One region of the Streptococcus zhangguiae genome, then DNA from elsewhere that is predicted to be linked to it. Evidence: predicted binding sites of a transcription regulator. Region 1 holds the regulator's gene; the other holds the start of a gene.

Region 1 (4,992 bases):
TCGTCGTCGAATAATACTTCAGCCAAAGCCTTTGCCAACTCTGTTTTTCCGACCCCCGTAGGTCCTAAGAACATAAAGGAACCAATAGGGCGCTTGCCTGTCCGAATACCAGATTGATTGCGTCGAATCGCCCGACTAACTGCAGAAATAGCAGCATCTTGGCCAATCACACGCTTGTGCAATTCAGCTTCTAAATTCAAATATTTTTTCACATCTGTCTGGCTCAACTTTGCAACTGGAATACCAGATAAGCGACTAAGGGTTAACAAGACATCTTCTTCTGTCACTTGGGCATCTCCCAGTATTTCTCGGTTTTCTTCCTCCAATTCCTTAACTAACAGTTGACTGACTGTCTTGTGTTTTCCATCCATCAATGCCTGATCAGCCGCAGACAATTCAGACTGTTTGCCACTAACTTTTTGCTGATTTTGCACCGTTGCACTTGCTTCATCAAGTAAATCAATCGCTGAGTCTGGCAAATTTTTGCTGGTCAGATACCGTTTAGCAAACAGCACAGCCGTACGAACAGCTTCCTCTGTAATCTGAATGTTATGGTGGCGTTCATAAGCCTGTTTTAAACCTTGTAAAATAGCAATACTATCTGCCACACTTGGTTCATCTACTGTCACCTTCGCAAATCGACGAGACAGGGCTGCATCTTTTTCAATATGCTTTTGGTATTCATCTTGGGTCGTTGCACCAACTGTTCGCAAGGTTCCCCGTGCAAGAGCTGGTTTTAGGATATTGGCTGCATCTAAGGTCGAATCAATTCCGCTACCTGACCCCATAATCGTATGTAGCTCATCAATAAAGAGGATAACATTCCCATCTTCTTCAATATCGTTGATGATATTGTTCATCCGCTCCTCAAAATCGCCACGAAACCGCGTTCCTGCAATGACATTCATCAAGTCCAATTCCAAGACCCGCATCTTACTTAGACTAGCTGGCACTGCTCCATCTGCCACTCGCTGTGCCAACCCCAATGCCAAGGCTGTTTTCCCAACACCTGCATCTCCTACTAAGACAGGATTATTCTTGGTCTTACGAGATAGAACCTGAATCATTCGAGAAATTTCTGACTCCCGACCAATTACTGGCTCGATCTGTCCTGCACGAGCTAAGGAAGTCAAATCTCGTGTATAGTCTTCTAAACCACCCGTCTGCGGTGCTGGCGGCATGCCCATCATATTGGCCATAGTTGGACGATTAGCACGACCACTTTTCATCATACTACGAATGGCTTTTAAATCTTCCTTTGAAAATCCAGCCTTAGCTTCCAAATTCTTCCGTAAGTCAATAAAGCGAACCTTATTCTCCGAATCTTCAAAATGAAAACCGGCCTTATCCAAAATTTGTGAAGCAACTGACCGTTTATCAAGCAACATTGCTAGAAAGATATGCTCTGTTCCCACTTGCTTAGCCTTTACAACTTCCGCAATCTTTTTAGCAAACCGCGCTACCTCATCCAAACGCTTTGAGGTTTGCAATACCGTAAAATCTTCTAATTCTTCACGATAGCTACGCTCTGTTACCAAGCGAGTCGCCTGCTCATAATCTGCAATATCCGCTGGGTATTCTGCCAAAACAGCTCCCGCAATTGTATCTGGATTGATGACAAAAGCCAATAATAAATGCCAGGTTTCTAAATAGTTACACATGTAGCGTTGTCCAATGAACTGTGCATCCTCATAGGCGCGTTGTAATCCTTTTGAAAATCTCATCCTAATCCTCTTTCCTATCCAATCGTCGTAATAGTTGTCGTAGCATCCTTGCACGAATAGCAGCTGCATCTGTTCCTAGCACTTCATCACTACCAATTGACAACAAGAGATTGCCTTCTCGCTCCGTCATCAACTGCTCATCAAATAAGAGCTGTAAAATGTCCGCAAAAACGGTCCCAGATACTTCTTTCCCCATATTATGTAGTAAATCGCGCACTAACTCATGCTTGTCTGAGAAGGTGACACGACCAATGCGGATGTAGCCACCGCCACCACGCTTACTTTCGACGATATAGCCACGACTAGCCGTAAACCGTGTCTTAATCACATAATTAATCTGACTTGGTACGACTTCAAACCGACTGGCCAATTCACTCCTACGCAACTCTGCTACACTTACCTGTTCTAAAATCGCCTTGATATGCTCTTCAATATAATCAGATGTATTTTTCATCGCCATAGAATCCACCTCTTTCTCTGACTATCTTTGACTATTATATCGTAAATCACAAACTTTGAAAAGCAAAAGCCACGCTGTTCTGTTTGTTCAAGGGATGTAGATTGCAACATCTTAGGGAGCATCGCTTCCCTTTTTTTGCTAACAGATTGAACTGTACTTCTTTATCTCTTGCCTTTCTTCCTCATTTTTCCTATACTAAGGTATAGAAAGGAGTTATGATGTTTACCAATTCATTTCAAGAACTCGTACAAGATTTTACAGCAATTTCTATCGAAGAAGCTGAACGTTTACTCACGCAGGAAGAACAAGCCATTCTCTTTTTGGGGCGTGCGACCTGCCCTTATTGCCAACGCTTTGTACCAAAACTCCATAGCGTTGCACAAGCTGCTGGATTAACCGTCTATTTTATCGACAGCTCTAATCCTGACCCACAACTCCAAGAACTTCGTCAGCGCTACCAAGCCGTTACGGTTCCAGCCCTCTTATATTCAGGTGCAACAGGTGTTCAGGTTCGCTGTGACAGTTCCATGACGGAAGAAGAAATCCATCACTTTTTAGCAGGCTAATATGACAGCTTTACAATTCCAGTTTCAGACCGATTCTGTAACCCTCTACCACAAAAATCAATCGATTGGCACAATCCATTTCAAGGAAAATCCGTATCACAACCAAAATATTTATCTAAATTTTCAGTTGAAGCAGTACGATATAAGCCTTGCTCCTTCACTTTTCCAAGCCATTCTCCAGCATACCAAGCGCCCTTTGCAGGTCATGCTTGATTCTGCAGACCAGACCCTCATCGCTTTTTTAGAGGCAGGAGGTTTTACATGCTTGCGGAAATGCTATGAAATGGAAGTTAGTGTGCAAGATTACCTTGGAAATCCTGCCCCCATTCAATTTCAAATGGCAGAACAAACGGAAAACATCTATTATCGTTGTTGCAATCTATTGCTGAATCATTATCAGGAAAGGCATAAGGCAATCAGTCCATTTACAGGAGAGAAAGACGAGTTTTTCAAGGAACTTCCTTCCACTGTTTACTATCACATTGAAAAAGACGATATCACTTGTCTCGCTTTTCTTGACGGAAATGAAATTGCCTATCTTTGGGGAAAAAGCACAGACTGCCTCCAACCCTTTCTCAATCAACTGATTCCCTACCTCTTTCAGCAATATAGCTCCATTACCTTTGAAGCAGATGATGTGGATCCCTGTGCAATGACACTTAAATCACTCTTTACAGATGTCACAGATGAACATTGGGATACTTATATCCTACGATAAACACTAAAAAAGGGAAAAACATTCGTTTCCCTTTTTATCTATCCTTATTTACCAAGAGCCGCAGCCATTGTAGCAGCAACTTCTGATTCAAAGTCGTTCGCTGCTTTTTCAATTCCTTCACCCACTTCGAAACGAGCAAATGTTACAACGCTAGCGTTTACTGAGTCAAGGTAGGCTTCAACTGTCTTGCTATCATCCATGATGTAAACTTGTGCAAGGAGTGTGTATGCTTGGTCAACTTTTGTATTGTCAAGCATAAAGCGATCCATTTTACCTGGAAGGATTTTATCCCAGATTTTTTCTGGTTTGCCTTCAGCAGCAAGTTCTGCTTTGATGTCTTCTTCTGCTTGAGCAATTACATCGTCAGACAATTGTGCTTTTGATCCATATTTCAAGAATGGAAGGGCTGGTTTACCAACCATTGCACGGCTTTCATTGTCTTGTTCAATTTTGTGGTTCAATTGTGCCAATTCATCTTTCACGAATTGCTCATCCAATTCTTTGTATGAAAGAACAGTTGGTTTCATCGCAGCGATGTGCATTGATACTTGTTTTGCAAGTGTTTCATCGCCACCTTCGATGACAGAGATAACTCCGATGCGCCCACCATTGTGTTGGTACGCACCAAATGCTTGCGCATCTGTTTTTTCAATCAAGGCAAAACGACGGAATGAGATTTTTTCTCCGATTGTCGCAGTTGCATTTACGTAAGCTGCTTCAAGCGTTTCACCTGAAGGCATTGTAAGTGCAAGTGCTTCTTCGTTGTTAGCTGGTTTGCCTTCTGCGATTACTTTAGCTGTTTCGTTTACCAATTCAACGAATTGAGCATTTTTCGCAACGAAGTCAGTTTCAGCGTTGACCTCAACAACTGCTGCTACATTTCCATCTACGTAAACACCAGTCAAACCTTCTGCTGCTACACGATCAGCTTTCTTAGCTGCTTTTGCCATTCCCTTTTCACGAAGCAACTCAATTGCTTTTTCGATGTCACCATCTACTTCAACAAGGGCTTTCTTCGCGTCCATGACACCAGCACCAGATTTTTCACGCAATTCTTTTACAAGCTTAGCTGTAATTTCTGCCATTATTCGATCTCCTATTTTAGTTTATTATATTTAGAAAAAAGGGGAGGGCTGAGCCCCGCCCCTTAGGATGTTTTACGATTTATTAATTGTTGTCGCCTTCTACAACTTCAACGATTTCTTCGATAGATGTTGCTTCGGTTTCAGTAGCTGCCAATTCTGCTTCTACTGATTCAACGCTATCTTCACCTTGACGACCTTCGATAATTGCATCAGCCATTTTCGCAGTGATCAATTTAACAGCGCGGATTGCATCATCGTTTGCTGGGATGATAACATCGATATCATCTGGGTCAGTGTTTGTGTCAACCATCGCAACAACTGGGATACCCAATTTTTTCGCTTCTTTAACAGCGATTTGCTCTTTATGCGGGTCAACAACGAACATAACATCTGGAATACGTGGCATATCTGCAATACCACCCAAGAATTTTTCAAGACG
Region 2 (4,992 bases), 390 kb from region 1:
TGCTTGTATCAGTAAATAATAATGACTATTATTGATTATTTAGCTGCTTCTGTAAGAGATACTGTATCAACTGTATCTGCTTTACCATCTTTCAAGCTCACCACGTAGACAGATTTTACAACGTTGTGGTCTTTGTCAATAGACATTTTACCAGTTACTCCGTCAAAGTCTTTCAAAGCAGCCAATTTATCTTTTACTTCTACAGAGTTTTTAGATCCTTTTGATGCTTCTGCCGCCATATAAACTGAGTCATAAGCAAGTGCTGAGAACATTGAAGGTTCTTCACCGTATTCTTTCATGTATGCATCGTGGAATTCCTTCGCACGCTCGCTTGCTGACGGAACAAAGGCAGAAAGGTAGTAAACCTTGTTGGCTGCTGAAGCTGTTGCCAATTCTGCAAACAATGGTGAGTCAAAACCGTCTGAACCAAGGATTGGTTTGTCAATACCAAGACCACGTGCTTGTTTTACGATTGTCCCTGTTTCATTGTAGTAACCTGGCATGATAATGGCATCAAAGTCAAGACCTTTTAATTTTGTAAGGGCTGCTTGGAAATCTTTATCTCCTGAAGCAAAGGTAATAGTTGAGACAATCTCACCCTTGTAGGCATTTTGGAAGGATTCTGCAACACCTTTACCATAATCTGAAGAGTTGTCATAGTAAAGAACAACTTTCTTAGCGTTCAAGTTCTTTGTTGCATATTCTGCCATAATTTCACCTTGGTATCCATCCGTAAAGGTTGTACGGAAGAAGAAATCTTGTACTTTTCCTTCGCTGTTAACAACAAGGTCTGTTTGCGTTCCTGAAGGAGTAATCATTGGTACACCTGCAGCTGTTACGTTTGCGATAGAAGCGCCTGACGCACCTGAAGTTGCAGGGCCGATGATAATGTTTACACCTTCACTAGCAAGGCTGGTTGCAACAGTCGCTGCTTCAGCAGTTTCTGATTTGTTGTCTTTAGCAACTACTTCGATTTTTTTACCGTCAACACCACCTGCTGCATTGATTTCTTTTACAGCAAGGTCCGCACCATTTTTTTCTGTTTGACCATAAGATGAAACAGCACCTGACAATTCTAAGTTATAACCGATTTTCAATGTATCTTCTTTTAATTCAGTACCAGTCGCAGATGAGTTGGTGCTCGATACATTTCCGCAGGCAGCAAGAAGCGCTGCAGAAGCAAAGCTAAGCAATGCTAATTTGAATTTACTTGTTTTCATAAAAACTCCTTAAAACTTTCTTAATTTTTGCGATGTATCTAATATACTGAATTATCTGAAAATTGTCAACAAAAAAAGAAAAATAATTTTACAAACTATTTTTCTCTTCTTCTTGGCGCCATAAACTACCGACAAAATCCCTATCCATTTCTTTAAAATGCGACGGAACAACCTTTTTCACAAACCGTTCTTTTTTTAATGTGGCCATCAGAGTTTCAACGCTCTCCTGAGGAACATATAACAGTAGATAGCGCAAACGCCTAGAATGATAAATAATATCTCCATATTGACTCAATTTTCGCGCATCGCGATTGTAATAAAGATAGACTGCTAAACTCATTCGTTCTTGTTTTTCAAATGCCATACGTTTCCTCTTTCACTTCTTCTATTTTCCATTATATCAAAAAATAGACCATTTGATAGTGATGAACTCTATTTGTTTTTGGCAATCTTTCAAGAATGGCTACATACCCTAGATCAACCAAAAAGAGGCTAGAAAAAGTACCTAACCTCTATTTACAGTAAGACAATCTCACATCCTATTTTAACTGATTATTTTCCATAATCTGATCAATGAAGCCATAATCAAGGGTTTCTTTGGCACTCATCCAGTAATCACGTTCCGCATCTTTGTGGATTTGTTTAACACTTTTTCCTGAATTGTCTGCAAGAATTTTTTCTAGTGTGTTACGGGTTTTTAATAGGTGCTCAGCTGCAATCGCCATATCAGTCTGTTGCGTACCGCCACCAGTACCGCCCATTGGTTGATGAATCATGTACTCTGCATGTGGCAACATGAAGCGTTTGCCCTTGGCACCACTTGACGCAATAATGGTTCCCATGCTAGCTGCCATCCCCATAACAATGGTTTGGACATCTGCCTTGATAAAGTTCATGGTGTCCACAATGGCAAGACCTGCTGAGACAGAACCACCAGGAGTATTGACATAGAGATAAATATCCTTGGTTGGATCTTGCGCATCAAGGAAGAGCAACTGGGCAATAACAGAATTTGCCATATTGTCTTCAACTGGGCCTGTCAACATGATAATACGATCTTTTAAGAGGCGTGAGTAAATATCATACGAGCGCTCCCCACGGCTGGTTTGTTCAATAACTACAGGAATCATAGTGTTCTCCTTTTCGATTTTGAGATTATTATACTTAAATAGTCAAAAAAGGTCAAATAAAAAACTTGAGACGGAGGGAGATTGTCTCCTACGTAATAATGATTACTCTTCTAATATCTTTGAAATACTTTTTTAAGTAGTACGGATGCAAGCAACCTCCTTCGGCGTTTCATAGCTTATTTTTGAGCCTAAGGTCTCAAAAAGCCCGTGACTAGCAACCGTTTTGCAGTTGCTAGTCTTACACTACTACGAAAGTATCATCTTTGACTCACTTCGTTCGCTCCATTTTCTTAATGAGTAGATAGTTATAAGACAAGATAGCTCTTCTTGAAGATTAGCGAGTATTATTTTTACAGGCAGAAAATGATACAATATAGCAAAAAAAGAGTGAGTACAAGCGATTTCTACGAAATCACAAGTAAATCTCACTCCTGTCTTTCTTATTTTGTACCGAACAAGCGGTCTCCTGCATCTCCCAAACCTGGAACGATGTAGCCTTTTTCATTTAATTTTTCATCTAGAGCTGCGGTGAAAATATCCACATCTGAATGAGCTTCTTGAAGAGCTTTGACACCTTCAGGTGCTGCAACAAGGCAGACAAATTTGATATTGGTTGCTCCGCGGTTTTTAAGCGAATCAATTGCCAAAATAGCAGAGCCTCCAGTTGCAAGCATTGGGTCTACTACAAAAATTTGACGTTGGTCGATGTCCTCTGGTAATTTCACCAAATATTCAACTGGTTGCAGGGTTTCTTCATCGCGGTACATTCCGATATGACCAACTTTGGCTGCGGGTACTAGACTAAGTAGACCGTCCACCATTCCAATTCCGGCACGTAAGATTGGGACAATCGCTAATTTTTTCCCTGCGATTTGTTTTTGAACTGTTTTGGTAATCGGTGTTTCAATTTCAACATCTTCTAATGGCAAATCACGTAGCACTTCATATCCCATCAACATGGCAATTTCATCAACTAACTCACGGAAAGCCTTTGTTGATGTATCTGTACGACGTAAGATAGACAATTTATGCTGAATAAGTGGATGTGCAATAACTTGGAATTTCTCCATGATGTAACCTCTTCTATTTGTTTTTTCTATTTTACCAAAAAATATGAAAAAAAGCTCGCCAAAATGGCAAACTTTTTATGAGAGAATGAAAAATCATGACCGATAAATCGAACTTCTAAAGTCATCTGTATCGAGTAAATAAGCACGGTAAATAGCTTCTTTTAATGCGAAGAGGCTATTTGTCGCTTTCTTAGCCTTGAAGGCTGCAAGATCAGCCTGAACGGCTTCATTTATCAATTGTTTTATCGTATCTTGATTTGCTGTATAGGTCTGCTTGTTGTAGGTGAAGGTAACTGGTTTCAACTGCGCAACCTTCTCTAAACGACGTTTGTACATAGCCTTCTTGAAAGCATGGAAATCAGCATATTGACCATTGGTAATTTTCTTGAGAATGTACTCATCGTTAAAGGTCTTGCCTTCTGCCAGCGCTGCTGCTCGATATTGGTTAGATAGGTAGGCGATAAACCCATCATAACCTGTTTCAGCTAGTAATTCATTACTCAAGCGCTTAATACTCAAGCTGTCCACAGAACCATGTGGATTGGTCAAACCGCTATAATTCGCTGCAAATAGAACCTCTGTCTCATAGCCATTTTTACCAATCTTCTCTTTGTTACCATGGAAACCATGAGTGCCAAGAAGAATATCATTGTCTACTAAATCATCAACGCTCGTAAAGGTTAATAGGTTCAACTCTTCAGCGGTCATTTGACGAATTTTCGACTCACCTAGCTCATTTAAGCGTTCGATTTTCTTGTAGAACAGGGCTTGATCTTCTTTTGGCAAGTCAACCAAGGCATTTCCTTCCAAGGCTTCTAGGGTATAAATGACATCCATGCGTCCTTGAAGGTAGTCTTTTAAATCTGCTTCGCTTTGGAAGCGGTCTGGTGATAGATTGTGAACACGGTTGTTTGCAAATTTTCCACCGTCAACTGTCGAAAAGTCTGCGTGGGTGTTCAGTGCGAAAATTTGGTTGGTAGCTGAGCTAGTTGATTGCAAAAGACCTTGGGCGTAGATTTCTGCACCAAATGCTTCTCTACGACCGTAACCGCCTAGATAGATTGTTCCATCCAAATTATGAACCATTTCATGGGTAAATACAGACTGGCCATATAGGTTGAGCATCCCATCCAAAACAAAATGAACCAAGTATCCCGTCGCATAAGCTCCTAGACCATTTGAAGTATAGTATTTTCCAATAGGTGCAAAGAAATCTGTCATCCGACTAGATGCCCCTTCTCCAAATTTCGGCATCCAGTGCGAAGCCTTATTCCCAAATTGCGGAATGAGGTAGCCATCCCATGACGGAATTGGCATATCACGTCGATTGTAGAGGCGTTCCTTAACTTCTGGTTTCGCAATTCGGTACCAGAAATCAAAGTGGTCCCCCTGTGTTTTGGCGAAGTAGTCTACTAGATTATTGACACGTTCTAATTCACTAGCATATTTCTCAGGGTTGGTTTCCTTAAGCGACATGTCCATATACCGATCATACATCCCAAAGGACAGGGTCGTCATATTGCTCATGATGTAGATTCCCTCAGAGGTCAAGTTCAAAAGTGGTAAGATCAT

Evidence for each region. The regulator CtsR, encoded in region 1, represses protease genes until heat stress. The targets are predictions, from matches to a motif close to TTGGTCAAAAAAGGTCAAANA.
Region 2: J5M87_RS07065 (ATP-dependent Clp protease proteolytic subunit) is a predicted target of CtsR. The motif match lies at 2,389-2,409, and genes of this name have one in related genera.

The regions. Positions count from the first base shown of each region.
Region 1 covers NZ_CP072115.1:1,872,316-1,877,307, forward strand. Annotated here, with positions in the region: gene J5M87_RS08740 (ATP-dependent Clp protease ATP-binding subunit) at 1-1,724, opposite strand, end outside; gene J5M87_RS08745 (CtsR family transcriptional regulator) at 1,726-2,184, opposite strand; gene traF (conjugal transfer protein TraF) at 2,400-2,750, shown strand; gene J5M87_RS08755 (GNAT family acetyltransferase) at 2,752-3,468, shown strand; gene tsf (translation elongation factor Ts) at 3,513-4,553, opposite strand; gene rpsB (30S ribosomal protein S2) at 4,636-4,992, opposite strand, start outside.
Region 2 covers NZ_CP072115.1:1,485,226-1,490,217, forward strand. Annotated here, with positions in the region: gene J5M87_RS07055 (ABC transporter substrate-binding protein) at 36-1,220, opposite strand; gene J5M87_RS07060 (YlbG family protein) at 1,309-1,584, opposite strand; gene J5M87_RS07065 (ATP-dependent Clp protease proteolytic subunit) at 1,760-2,368, opposite strand; gene upp (uracil phosphoribosyltransferase) at 2,791-3,420, opposite strand; gene J5M87_RS07075 (ZmpA/ZmpB/ZmpC family metallo-endopeptidase) at 3,514-4,992, opposite strand, start outside.